3 regions of the Agrobacterium vaccinii genome follow, and region 1 is predicted to be linked to each of the others. Evidence: riboswitches for the same ligand, from Rfam matches in the RefSeq annotation. Region 1 holds a riboswitch; each other region holds the start of a gene.
What was found. Region 1 has a riboswitch for cobalamin ahead of bluB (5,6-dimethylbenzimidazole synthase). Riboswitches for the same ligand answer to the same signal wherever they lie in the genome.
Positions count from the first base shown of each region.

Region 1 (4,258 bases):
CGGGGGCGTGATGAACATGAATGTCTCCTGTATTTCAATTATGCCTAAAATGCCTGAGCTCTGAATTCGATCAGCCCATCGCAGATTTTTTTCATCAAAGTTGGGATTCGAGCGGCAAAATACCCATGATGCTGACCAGTGCGCGGCGGCTGAAGGTAGCGTAGGGCTCGCGACGGTAGTGCCTTGGCTCGCCTCTGACCAAGCCGGTCCACGTCAGGTTTCGACGCTCGTTAAGCGCCAGCTCGAAGCTCATCTCCCGGCTGGTTTCTTCCTTGAAGATGTCATCCATCTCCTTCACCAGTGGGGCGGAGGAAAACAGGACGCCCATCTCCGTGTTGAGGGACATGGAGCGCGGATCGAAGTTCAGCGAACCGATAAAGCCTGTGTCGCCGTCCCGGGTAAAAGCCTTGGTGTGCAGGCTTGCCTGACCCGAACCGCGCAATGAGAAGGATTTGTGCTGATCCGCGAGGGACCGCAATTCATGGATTTTGATACCGTTGAGCAGCAAAGGCCTGCGATATCGCGAGTAACCGGCGTGAACGGCAGCGACATCGGTGGCGGCCAAAGAGTTGGTAAGGACACTGACGGAAACGCCATCGGCAGAGAGCCTTGACAATGTCTCCAGACCTTTTTGACCGGGGATGAAGTAGGGAGAGGTTATCTTCAGTCGGTCGTTCGTCTCCTCCATGACGGGCAACAGCGTCTCCATCAGATAGTTGTGGCCATTGCGACGTTTGTCCGCAGCCTTCTCTGGCGGGTCGGCAACGACCGTTGCGCTTTCCACCCAATGGAGCGTATCTGACAGGAGGAAGTTGCCGGAATGGTGCTGGCTTTCGACCTGCGCCAGATAGGGACGAGCGGCATTGCCGGAGGCGAGAACGTCCATTCTGCGGCGCAGCTTCGCCAGCTTGCTGGGGCGGCGGGCCAGAAGCGAGCGTACGGGAACGGCGACGGCACTGTTCCAGTAATCGTCGAAAATCTCTTCGGCCTGCGCCACGCAGGCACCATGTGCGATAATATCGAAATCACGGAAATTCGCCTGTTCGGCAGCATCGAAATAGGCGTCACCGATATTGCGGCCACCGACGATCAATGTGCGGCCATCCGCAATCCAGGCTTTGTTATGCATGCGCCTGTTGACGCTGCGAAACCGCAGCACCATTTCCAGCCCACGGCGAAAGACGTTCTCACGCGCCTTTGTGGGGTTGAACAGCCGAAGCTCGATATTGGGGTGGCTGTCTATAGCTTGAAAAGCGCGGTCCGAGATCGACACACCCAGATCGTCCAGCAGCAGGCGCACCCGGACGCCACGGTCAGCTGCGGCGATAACCTCACGCATCATCAACTGCCCGGTGAGGTCAGCATTCCACATGTAGTACATGAGATCGAGGCTGCGACCGGCGGCGCGGGCCGCGCCCACGCGTGCGGCAAACGCGCCGAGGTTGGATTGTATCAGCGACAGCACGCTCTGACCTTCACGACCGTGACTGATATCCGTCCAATGGCGGTCGAGCGGCGTGGCATCTTCTTCTGTAGGAAGTGCTGCCGACGCGATCTTGATGATGATTTTGTCACGATGGCGCGATGCGAAAACGAGGCCCGCGATAATGGCGATGACGATGAGGGCACAAATGGCGACGGTGACATTCACAGTGATGATATTACCCGCATCTTTGCCCTAAGCCTCTCGCACATTCAATGAATATCAATATTCCGCTTATCCGCTTCTTCCTTGATGATGTCCTCAATGACCTGCCGCTTCAAAGCGGCATCTGTCGTCAGGTAATCATCTGCGAGTTCAAAGATAGACTTCGGGCTTTCGTTGGCCTTGAGCGTGTCGAGGTCCTGACCGATCTGCTGGCGAAGTTCGGAATACTGATCCATCTTTGTTCTCCTTTATGCGTAGAATGCGGGAGGCGGCCCGGCGGTTCCGGTCGACGCGGGTAAAACGCCTGCCTGCTTGCATAGCGTAGCGCGAAGCGACATAAGAAGCGCTATCAGGTGCCTGCTTCACGCAGGAGAATCGGGAACGCGGTGAAACTCCGCGACGTGCCCAACGCTGTGAGGCCGATGCGACTGTCGAATGCCACTGAGAGATTGGGAAGGCGGCATATCGTGATGACGCCCAGTCAGAAGACCGGCCTGATACCATAGACCGCACCGCATGGACGGCGGCAGGTTGTTGACAGGCGGGCCCTTGTGGTCTGCCCGTGCATTGTTGGGGAATGACGATGCGACCTGATGAATTCGAAGATGCGCTTCACCCTGCGCAGGCGTTCAGCGACGCCGAGAAGGCCGCGGTGTATCGCGCCATTGAGACGAGGCGTGACGTTCGCGACCAGTTCTTGCCGGATGCGCTGCCGGATGAACTGGTGGCGCGATTGCTGGCAGCGGCCCATGCCGCGCCGTCCGTCGGCTTCATGCAGCCGTGGAATTTCACGCTTATCACGGATGCACGGGTGAGACAGCAGGCGTGGGAGGCGTTTTCGCACGCCAATGCGGAAGCTGCCGAGATGTTTGCGCAGGAAAGCCAGACGCTCTATCGCAGTCTGAAGCTGGAGGGCATTCGCAAGGCACCGCTTTCGATCTGCGTCACCTGCGACCCAACCCGTGGCGGCGATGTCGTGCTGGGGCGCACACACAATCCGCGCATGGATGTCTACTCAACCGTCTGCGCCATCCAGAACCTGTGGCTGGCAGCCCGTGCCGAAGGTGTCGGCGTCGGGTGGGTCAGCATTTTCCACGATGCCGATATCCGCCAAATCCTCGAAATACCCCAACACATCGAAATCGTTGCCTGGCTCTGCCTTGGCCGCGTCGATAGGCTCTACAGCGAACCGGAGCTGGCTATCAAAGGCTGGCGGCAGCGACTGTCGGTGGAGGAGCTTGTGTTTCGCGATAAGTGGGGCACAAGTTAAGTCCCGGCCCTAATATCACTGCTGTTGTGGCTGGGCGCCTTGCAAAGCGGGATTTTTGAGGTCGATGCGGCTGGTTTCTTCCTGCATAAAGCGGGGGCCGACGATGCGGACTTTGCTGTTGGCTGGATCGTAGTCGCGCTCGGGGATCGGTTCGGCTTTCTCGACGGGTTTGGTTTCCGGCTTCGTTTCGGCAGGGGCGGGGTTCGTGTCGCTCTTCGGTGACGTCAGCGTGGTCACGCTTGGCGAGCTTTGCACGGCGGTGGATTGCGGTGCGTGGCTGTTGTCCTGCGGCTTCATCGTCGGGTCGGAAGAGGCCGTCATTTTGCAGCTGCATGAGGGTGCGCGGCTGGATGCGGGGTTGTTGCGGTAGGCAAAAGCGGTTGGCATCGAGGCGTAGGGCTGGCCGGTTTTTGCCGAGACCATGTCCTCGCTCTCCTGACCTTCCATGGCGTGATAGAATAATTCGGTCTGCGTGCCAGGACACATGCGCTCACATTGGGCTGCCTGCTCACGGAAATCGAGCGGTGTCGCGTCCGAAGAAATGGGGAAGAACGCACCATCGCAGGTGCGGACGCAAAGTGTTCGGAGCCCACCCTGCATCGGCATATCGGGCGAAGGCGCGTAATCGTTGTTCGGCTCACCAAAGCCGTCACTCGGGTCGCGCATGTCGGGATAGGGCGAGGGGTCTGTGGAGGTGAACGAGGGTGGCTGCTCGTCGTAGCAGCCTTGCGCATCCAGCGCGGCCAGAATGCGCTCACGCGACCCTTGGGCATTGTCATTGCGTTGGGCGGCCAGCATGCGGTCGCGGTCGTCAGCGATCATGTCGCGCTCGGCCTGCGCCTGCTCCAACGCATCGCCGATTTCGCCGCAAAGCTGCGCATTGGGGTTACCGTAGACGATAACGCTACCGGAGGAGCAGCCATAGCCGCGCATGTCGTTCTTGATACGCCGTATGAGAATGTTCTGCTGGGCAAGAGCGCTCGCAAAGCGGCGTACCTCTGCGGTATTGCCGTAAACCTGCACGGGCTGGTTCAACTGCGAGCGCAACGAATCACAGACAGCGCTTGCCTGCGCCGAAAACGGAGCGGCCAGCATGACAATCGCAAATGTGCCGACCAGTCGGCTTCGGCGCGGGATCAATGGTCCGTCCGTTCCGCCTGCCGTTGGGCAGGACATATCCTGAGGAGCGCACCCGCGAAATGCGGATGACGTATTTTCGATCAGGATAACATAGGCGCGCGCAGCAAAGCGGCAACAGTCAGTTCAAAATTGCGTTAACCCGTGCTTACACCGAAGGGTGCGATGCCTGCACGGCGGCTAGTGCTGCCATGTTGACCACG
Region 1 is NZ_CP054150.1:1,627,428-1,631,685, reverse strand. It holds gene HRR99_RS08185 (carboxymuconolactone decarboxylase family protein) at 1-18, opposite strand, end outside; gene HRR99_RS08180 (phospholipase D family protein) at 95-1,651, opposite strand; gene HRR99_RS08175 (hypothetical protein) at 1,696-1,884, opposite strand; cobalamin riboswitch at 1,983-2,160, shown strand; gene bluB (5,6-dimethylbenzimidazole synthase) at 2,232-2,918, shown strand; gene HRR99_RS08165 (DUF2865 domain-containing protein) at 2,934-4,058, opposite strand; gene HRR99_RS08160 (NADP-dependent malic enzyme) at 4,204-4,258, opposite strand, start outside.

Region 2 (4,258 bases), on a different replicon from region 1:
AATGACAAAAATGCGTGTGTAGAGGCGATGAAGACTGCGCGAGAACTGGCCGCGGACAGAATGATCAACAGTGACGACCTAAACGAAATCTATTTTGAAATTGCGCGCTCGGATAGGTCTTTAATGGACAGGATACCGTTGAATTCAGTGTCCAGAGGTGTGATTGCTGAAGACGCGTAACGCGCTCCCGCTCGACCCATTCAGCCTCTCACCTTTATCCAACTCGGACAGATTGTTGTGGACACCTGCTCGAGAGCGCCTACGATCTTAGCTTCTTTACGAGAATGACCAGGGATAAAAAGAAACAAGCGGAATTTGTCAGGATGATAGGCCATTCGGTGCGCATCACCCCGAATGCGGTCCAGAGCGCAAATCCTGTAACCGTGAGACAGTACATTCCTGTTGAGATTGCCTTCGTATCGTCGGTCCTGACAACCTTGTAGACCTGTGGAACGAAGCTTGACACAGAACACATTGAGGCGAGGTATCCGACCAAAAGAGCAGTATCCAATGAAGGTTTCCTTCGTCACGATGTTGCTATTATGAGGGGACAGCAGGCAGCCTCTCATGCTGATTTTCGATACTATCGACCATTGTTGCTTTGGCGAACGACTAACTTGTTTCTTTGCCCTTTCGGCTGGCCATTATTTCCAAGCCATCAGGTGATGCCCGGGTTTGCATCATAAGCTCGTATTCTCGGACAGCTTGCAGCCAGTGTTCATGATCGCTTCCGTTTATTCGCCCGTTTTCTTCCCAGAGTGCATATGCGCGAGCGCTGACCCAGATATCCCGTTTCTCGTTCATTTGTGCTGCTTGCGTTCCTTTGTTGATATTCGAGCTGGATTGGCAGGCCTCTCAACTGTTTAGCGTCAACAATGTTCCTGAGGCTTGAAGGAACGATTTTCGTTTTTTGCAGCGCTTAGCGAGGATAGCATCAGTCAACGGACGAGGGAGCAAATCACATGATTTGCTGGTCTCTTGGATGTCGAAAGGATTGATCGTTGTTCTTAGGTTGATCCGCACGATCAACCGATTGCGATAGTCAGTCCCGCAAATCTTGCAAGCTGATTGTCATCATCTCCACCGGGTGACCAATTGTCTCTATCCATGCACCAATTGCGGCATGGCACCGCTTCCGCGTCATGTGGCGACAGCGAAGCTGCGCGCACTCGGTGCAGGGGCGGAAATTATCCGCAGAAAGTTAGCGGCTTGATGCTCATCAATGACCTCTCCCTGGAATGGCTGAATGATGAAGCACAGTCCGCCGTCCGAGCTGAAGCGAGGACCTTCTGCCTGCGGATGATCAAGAACGTCTACGGGATCGACTACACTCCCGCCTGGCATTCTGACCTAGATTCGCTGTTGTCGGCGCAGCCGGACAACTGGTTCTCCCGCGAAAGGCAAGGCAGTTTTCTCGTTGTCCGGGACGGAGATGGACACATCATTGCGGCCGGAGGTCTCTACGCGATCGAGAACAAACCTTCCACGAAGGAGCGCCTACGACATCGCTATAGCGACGGCGAAAAGGTATGTCAGATTGTCCGCGTGTACCTTGATTCTAGCGTCCGTCGTAAAGGGCTTGGCACAAAGATTGTGGCGGCCCTGGAGAGCCGGGCATCCGAGTTTAAGTACACCTCGTCCTATCTCCATGCCGATGCTCAGACACCGGAAACACTCGGGTTCTGGAAAAGCCAGGGCTATGGCGCATTCGGCCAATTCTCCTATCCGTCCAACCGTGGAACCGAGACGAGCGTCGATTTCGACAAGCCGTTGCGCTCCGAACGTTGACGAAACGCAAAATCGAGGCTTGATATACGGCTTGTATGCGGCCATTAAAAGCTGAACTTTCAAGCTGTCTGATGAGACTGTTATCCACAGGCTGGTGTGGATGAGGACGTAATTTTCTAACCGCCACCCTCCTAAGAGTTGACGCGACTATCTCCTCATATACTATATCTAGTGTTCGAGGTTCTTCCGATTCGCGTCGGGAGCTAAGACGGGAATACGGTGCGTGATGTCCTTTCTGGACGGAGCAATGCCGGAGCTGCCCCCGCAACTGTAAGCGGCGAGCATCCTCTCAATAGCCACTGGCGCCGGAAGGTTTCGGGAAGGCGAGATGGATGTGACGACCCGTGAGCCAGGAGACCTGCCTCAAACGAATACGTCCACGGGCGGGGTGTCCGAAGGTCGCGAGTCATGTGCGGGATGATCCTGCGCGTGCCGCTTCCCCTGAGCTCCGCATCAACCACTTCGGGGTGAAGTCAATGTCGCATCATTCTAGTCAGTATCCGCGTGAATAGCGGGCCGTAACGCCCGTAGTCGCTTTCGGCTGCCATCCATCCCTGAACTTCCGCATGGGCGTTTCCAACGCCTTATTGATATCGCACGCCTATACAAATTTCACGAGGATCATCATGACCGTTACCGTCTACAGCAAGCCTGCCTGCGTACAGTGCACAGCAACTACCCGCGCTCTTGACCGACAGGGCATCGACTACACCATCGTTGATGTCTCCGAAGACACCAGCGCCTACGACCTGGTTCAAGGGCTTGGGTACCGACAGGTTCCCGTCGTCGTCGCTGGCGAGACCCATTGGGCGGGCTTTCGCCCGGATATGATCAGCACGCTTGCGGCCTGAGCCAGAGCAATGGGTCAGATCGTCTATTTCTCCAGCCGGTCGGAAAACACCCATCGTTTTGTCGGACGACTGGGGATAAGTGCGCGGCGCATTCCCCTCAGTCTTTCCGAGAGCATTCAGGTCGAAGCGCCCTACGTTCTGATCCTTCCCACCTACAGCGGCGAAGGTGGAAAAGGGGCCGTTCCAAAACAGGTAATCCGCTTCCTCAACGATGCGGACAACCGGAAAAACATTCGTGGCGTGATTGCCGCGGGCAACAGCAATTTCGGGGCGACCTACGGGATCGCCGGCGATGTCATCTCCCAGAAATGTCAGGTGCCGTACCTCTACAGGTTCGAGCTTCTAGGCACGGATGAAGACGTCGCGAACGTCAAACACGGATTGGAACGATTTTGGACGCGACCACAATTGAAAAGCCTTTGAAAACATCGGAATCCGAACTGGACTTCCATGCTCTCAACGCAATGCTGAATCTGTACGACGAGCATGGCAAAATCCAGCTTGACAAGGACCGGCTGGCGGCCAAGCAGTACTTCCTTCAGCACGTCAACCAAAACACGGTGTTCTTCCATAACCTGCGGGAAAAGCTCGATTATCTCGTGACTGAGGGTTATTACGAACGTGAGGTTCTGGACCAATATTCGTTCAATTTCGTGCGTGATCTATTCGATCATGCGTTTTCCAAGAAATTCCGTTTCCCAACATTTCTTGGCGCGTTTAAATATTATACCAGCTACACATTGAAGACCTTTGACGGGAAACGGTATCTCGAACGCTACGAAGACCGCATCTGCATGGTGGCGCTGGCGCTGGCGCAAGGCAACGAAGAACTTGCCAGAGACATGGTCGATGAGATCATCGCCGGCCGCTTCCAGCCCGCGACGCCTACATTCCTCAATGCAGGAAAAAAACAACGTGGCGAACTTGTTTCCTGCTTTCTGCTGCGCATGGAAGACAATATGGAATCCATCGCACGCGGCATCAATTCAACGCTGCAGCTTTCCAAGCGTGGCGGCGGCGTTGCCTTGTCACTGACGAACATTCGCGAGGCTGGCGCCCCGATCAAGCAGATCGAGAACCAGTCATCGGGCATCATTCCTGTGATGAAGCTGCTTGAGGACAGCTTTTCCTACGCCAACCAGCTTGGTGCGCGCCAAGGCGCAGGTGCCGTCTATCTTAACGCCCATCACCCCGACATCATGCGTTTTCTCGACACCAAGCGCGAGAATGCTGACGAGAAGATCAGGATCAAGACCCTGTCACTCGGCGTCGTGGTGCCTGACATCACCTTCGAACTGGCGAAGAACAACGAGGACATGTACCTGTTTTCGCCATACGATATCGAGCGCGTCTATGGCATTCCCTTCACCGAGATATCCGTGACGGAAAAATACCGGGAGATGGTCGCGGATGCGAGGATCAAGAAAAAGAAGATAAAGGCCCGTGACTTCTTCCAGGTGATTGCCGAGATACAGTTCGAGAGCGGCTATCCCTACATCATGTTCGAAGACACGGTGAACCGGGCAAACCCGATTGCAGGACGCATTTCCATCAGCAATCTCTGCTCGGAAATTCTGCAGGTCAGCGACGCCAGCGAATATAATGACGACCTCTCCTAT
Region 2 is NZ_CP054152.1:61,438-65,695, reverse strand. It holds gene HRR99_RS22570 (DUF6894 family protein) at 1-180, shown strand, start outside; gene HRR99_RS22565 (SemiSWEET family sugar transporter) at 260-475, opposite strand; gene HRR99_RS23315 (DUF2934 domain-containing protein) at 613-804, opposite strand; partial or broken gene HRR99_RS22560 (methionine synthase) at 1,100-1,213, shown strand; gene HRR99_RS22555 (GNAT family N-acetyltransferase) at 1,213-1,788, shown strand; cobalamin riboswitch at 1,950-2,168, shown strand; gene nrdH (glutaredoxin-like protein NrdH) at 2,415-2,639, shown strand; gene nrdI (class Ib ribonucleoside-diphosphate reductase assembly flavoprotein NrdI) at 2,649-3,062, shown strand; gene nrdE (class 1b ribonucleoside-diphosphate reductase subunit alpha) at 3,104-4,258, shown strand, end outside.
Region 2: another riboswitch for cobalamin. It lies ahead of nrdH (glutaredoxin-like protein NrdH); the one in region 1 lies ahead of bluB (5,6-dimethylbenzimidazole synthase).

Region 3 (4,258 bases), 1.3 Mb from region 1:
AGGCGGACGTCGGGATTTGACCGCTGCCGATATTCACCGGGCACTGAAGCTCGCACGCATTGCAGATGCCATGTTGATTGCACTGTTCGGCATATTGGCCTTAGCTATCGCGCTATAGCCAAGAGGGCATCGAGATCGAGATGGCGCTCCATATGGTCGGCCAGGCGGTCGAGAACCGCATCCACCTGTTCCTCGTAATTGAGTGTCGAGTTTTCCCCACCCAGCCGTTTTAGCCATCCGCTGCGTTGGTGGTCATCGGCAAACAAGCCATGGATATAAGTGCCAAACACGCGGCCATTCGGTGACATCGCGCCTTCTGTGTGGTTGCCGATTGTGGAAAACGGTCGCTTATCATCCAGTCCACAAGTGACGCCCACATGCATTTCATAGCCGGAGAAGGGGATTTGATCAAAGCTCTGCCCGGTCACGGAGACGAGCCGTTTGTCACCCGTCAGCACGGTATCCACGTCGAGCAAGCCAAGCCCTTCAATCGCGGTGGGAGCACCTTCGATGCCGTCCGGATCAGCCACGCTTTTCCCGAGCATCTGATAGCCGCCGCACAGGCCAAGCACATAGCCTCCACGCCGCACATGTGCTTTGATATCCACGTCGAGCCCGGCATTTTTGAGCGCCGTCAGATCAGCAATGGTGGACTTGGAACCGCACAGCAGCACCAGCGCACAATCTGCCGGGATGACGTCTCCCTGGCGCACGCGGATAAGCTCGACATCCGGCTCGGCATCCAACGGGTCGAGATCATCGAAGTTGGAGATATGCGGCAGGATCGGTACAGCGATCCGAATTTTCGCGTCGCGCTTTCTTTCGCCAGCTCCACTCAACCCTAAAGCATCCTCAGCCGGCAGGCGGCTTGCATCGGCAAAATGCGGCAAGAGGCCAATCGGGTTCCAGCCAGTCTTGTCCGAAATAATCCGCATGCCGTCATCGAACAGGTTTGGATCGCCTCTGAAGCGATTGACGATGAAGCCTTCGATCATCGCCGCATCGTACGTATCCAGAACCGTCTTCGTGCCGACAAGGCTGGCGATCACGCCGCCCCGGTCGATATCGCCGATCAGGATCACAGGCGCATTGGCTGCGCGGGCAAAGCCCATATTCGCGATGTCATTGGCACGGAGATTGACTTCTGAAGCACTGCCCGCGCCCTCCACCAGAACGAGATTGGCCATGGTTTTCAGATGCTCGAAGCTTTCCAGCACGCGTGGCATCAGCCCGGCTTTCATGTGCTGGTAATCAGCGGCTTTGGCATTGCCGATGACCTTGCCCTGCACCACCACCTGCGCGCCCGTTTCGCTCTGGGGTTTGAGCAACACCGGGTTCATGTGGACGGAAAGCGGTACGCCCGCCGCCCGCGCTTGCAACGCTTGCGCCCTGCCGATCTCACCACCATCGGCGGTGACGGCGGCATTGTTGGACATGTTTTGTGGCTTGAACGGCATGACGGACAGACCGCGACGAACAAAAGCGCGCGCCATCCCCGCCACCATCAGCGACTTGCCGACATCGGAGCCGGTGCCTTGAAACATCAAAACGCGCGCTGTCATGGATTAATACTCGATGCCGGACTGCGCTTTGACGCCCGCCTTGAAGTGGTGTTTCACAAGCGTCATCTCCGTCACCATATCGGCGGCGTCGATCAGCAGCTGTTTGGCGTTGCGACCGGTGACGATGACGTGCAAGCCATCGCGGCGGTTCTGCAGGGTTTCGACCACCTCTTCCAGCGGCAAATAATCATAACGCAGTGCGATGTTGAGCTCATCCAGCACTACAAGACCAATGGTTTCATCGGCCATCAGCGTCTTTGCCTCTTCCCACGCCTTGGTCGCAGCAGCGACATCGCGTTTCAGATCCTGAGTGTCCCACGTGAAACCTTCGCCCATGGTACGCCATTCGACGCGATCTCCGAACAGGGCCAACGCCCCCTGCTCGCCGGTGGACCATGCGCCCTTGATAAACTGGACGATGCCGACGCGTCTGCCGGTGCCGAGCATGCGCAGGGCCAGACCGAAAGCTGCGGTGGATTTACCCTTGCCCGGGCCGGTGTTGATCATCAGCAGACCTTTTTCGATGGTCTTTTCCGAGACTTCGGCATCCTGCACCGCCTTGCGGTTGACCATTTTGGCGCGGTGACGCTCGGCCTCGCTGTCGCTGATGTCACGGGTCATTGTGGCTCATCCTTCCGGGTGTCATGCTTTTTCAAAGCGGCGACTATAGCCAAAACGTGTTCCACGGCAATGACACGGCGGCATTGACACAAAAGCACCGCAGGGCATAAGGGTTAAGGACTGACGGTCTTTTTCCGGCAACGGGAAAAGCTAAGAGGGAACACGGTGCCATTCGCGTGTGCGAACCAACCCGTGGCTGCCCCCGCAACTGTAAGCGGTGAGCCCGCGCCGAAAGCCACTGGACGAATGAGTCCGGGAAGGCGGCGCAAGGGTGTCGAAGCCGCAAGCCAGGAGACCTGCCGTTTCAGGAAAAACGTCTGCCGGGCGGGGTGCTCCGGTCAGTCGGTTGTTCGAACGATGGCGTTGCGTTGATCCGCATGCCGTTTTCGATATCCGCACCCCGAGACCATTGCAAAGGCGCGGAAACCATACCCTTGGATATGACATCGACATCATCAAGCCTGAATGAAAAGACGGACCGTGACACCGCGCCCGGCGTCGTGGTTTACGTTTGCCGCAGTTGCCGGTCGGAAGCCGATCCGAACGCGGACCCTCGCCCCGGTGCGACCCTTGCGCAGGCTGCTGTTGCACTCGGTCAGGCTGAAGGTGTCGATGTACGCAGCGTCAACTGCCTTGCCAATTGCAAGCGTGGCTTGAGTGCCGCGGTGCGCAGCGCCGATGGCTGGTCCTACATGTTCGGATCGTTGAGCGAAGACGACGCTGCCGACTTGCTGGTCGGCGCGCGCCTGTTGTCTTCAGCACCCGATGGCCTGATGCCATGGCGCGGACGGCCCGACAGTTTAAAGCGTGGCCTTGTTGCCCGCATTCCCCCTTTGAATTTTACCGAGGAGACATAATGACCACGCTCAACCGCGTTCCCTGCACCATCATCACCGGCTTTCTGGGCGCGGGCAAAACCACGCTTCTGCGCGGCCTTCTGGAAAAGCTCGAGGGCAAGCGGCTGGCCATCATCGTCAACGAGTTTGGCGATGTCGGCATTGATGGCGATATCCTCAAAGGTTGCGGCATTGAAAGCTGCCCGGAAGAAAACATCGTTGAACTAGCCAATGGCTGCATCTGCTGCACGGTGGCGGATGATTTCCAGCCCGCCATCGAGCAGATTCTGAGCCGCGAGCCACGCGTCGAGCATATTCTGATCGAGACCTCGGGTCTCGCTCTGCCGAAGCCACTCGTACAGGCCTTCCAGTGGCCCGCAATCAAAAGCCGGGTGACGGTGGATGCGGTGGTGGCCGTGGCCGATGGTGTCGCGCTTGCCGAAGGCATGGTGTCGCATGATCTGGAAGCGCTGGCCGCTCAGCGCCAAAACGACGAGGCGCTTGATCACGATGATCCGGTCGAAGAGGTCTTTGAAGACCAGATTGCCTGCGCAGACCTCATCGTTCTGACCAAGGGCGATTTGCTGGATGCGGCGGGTCTTGAGCGCGCCAAGGCGCATATCAATGCGCATCTGCCGAAGGCGGCCAAGATTGTCGTGGCGTCCAATGGCGTGGTCGATCCTGCCGTGCTGATCGGTCTTGGCCTTGCGGTGGAAGAGGATATTGAAAACCGCCACACCCATCATGATGAAGAAGAAGATCACGATCACGACGAGTTCGATAGCTTCGTGGTGGAACTGGACGCCGTCACCGATGCCGAGGCCTTGGCCGCGCGTATCTCGGAAACGGCAGCGTCGGAAAACGTGCTCCGCATCAAGGGTTTTGTCGAAGTGTCGGCGAAGCCGATGCGATTGCAGGTGCAGGCGGTCGGCTCGCGCGTCAATCATTACTTCGACCGTCCCTGGGCCGCAGGCGAGGTGCGCCGCAGCCGTTTGGTCGTTATCGGTGAGAAAGGTCTCGACCGCGCGAAAATCGAGCGGATGCTGGCTGCCTGATCCATGCACATCCTCGCCACCACATCCTCGTCTCTGGACGACCTGATCGAGCCGGTTGATCTCAATCAGGGTCAGGCGGATGTGGTAGTGCTGTCTTTTTCGGCCAGCGATCTGGGCGGGCTGGAGCGCGGATGGCAACGCAGCACGGATGGTTCAGTGTCCTTTGTGTCCGCCAACCTCTCCG
Region 3 is NZ_CP054150.1:2,958,002-2,962,259, reverse strand. It holds gene cbiB (adenosylcobinamide-phosphate synthase CbiB) at 1-118, shown strand, start outside; gene HRR99_RS14365 (cobyric acid synthase) at 105-1,562, opposite strand; gene cobO (cob(I)yrinic acid a,c-diamide adenosyltransferase) at 1,566-2,183, opposite strand; cobalamin riboswitch at 2,291-2,501, shown strand; gene HRR99_RS14355 (DUF1636 family protein) at 2,624-3,040, shown strand; gene cobW (cobalamin biosynthesis protein CobW) at 3,037-4,074, shown strand; gene cobN (cobaltochelatase subunit CobN) at 4,078-4,258, shown strand, end outside.
Region 3: another riboswitch for cobalamin. It lies ahead of HRR99_RS14355 (DUF1636 family protein); the one in region 1 lies ahead of bluB (5,6-dimethylbenzimidazole synthase).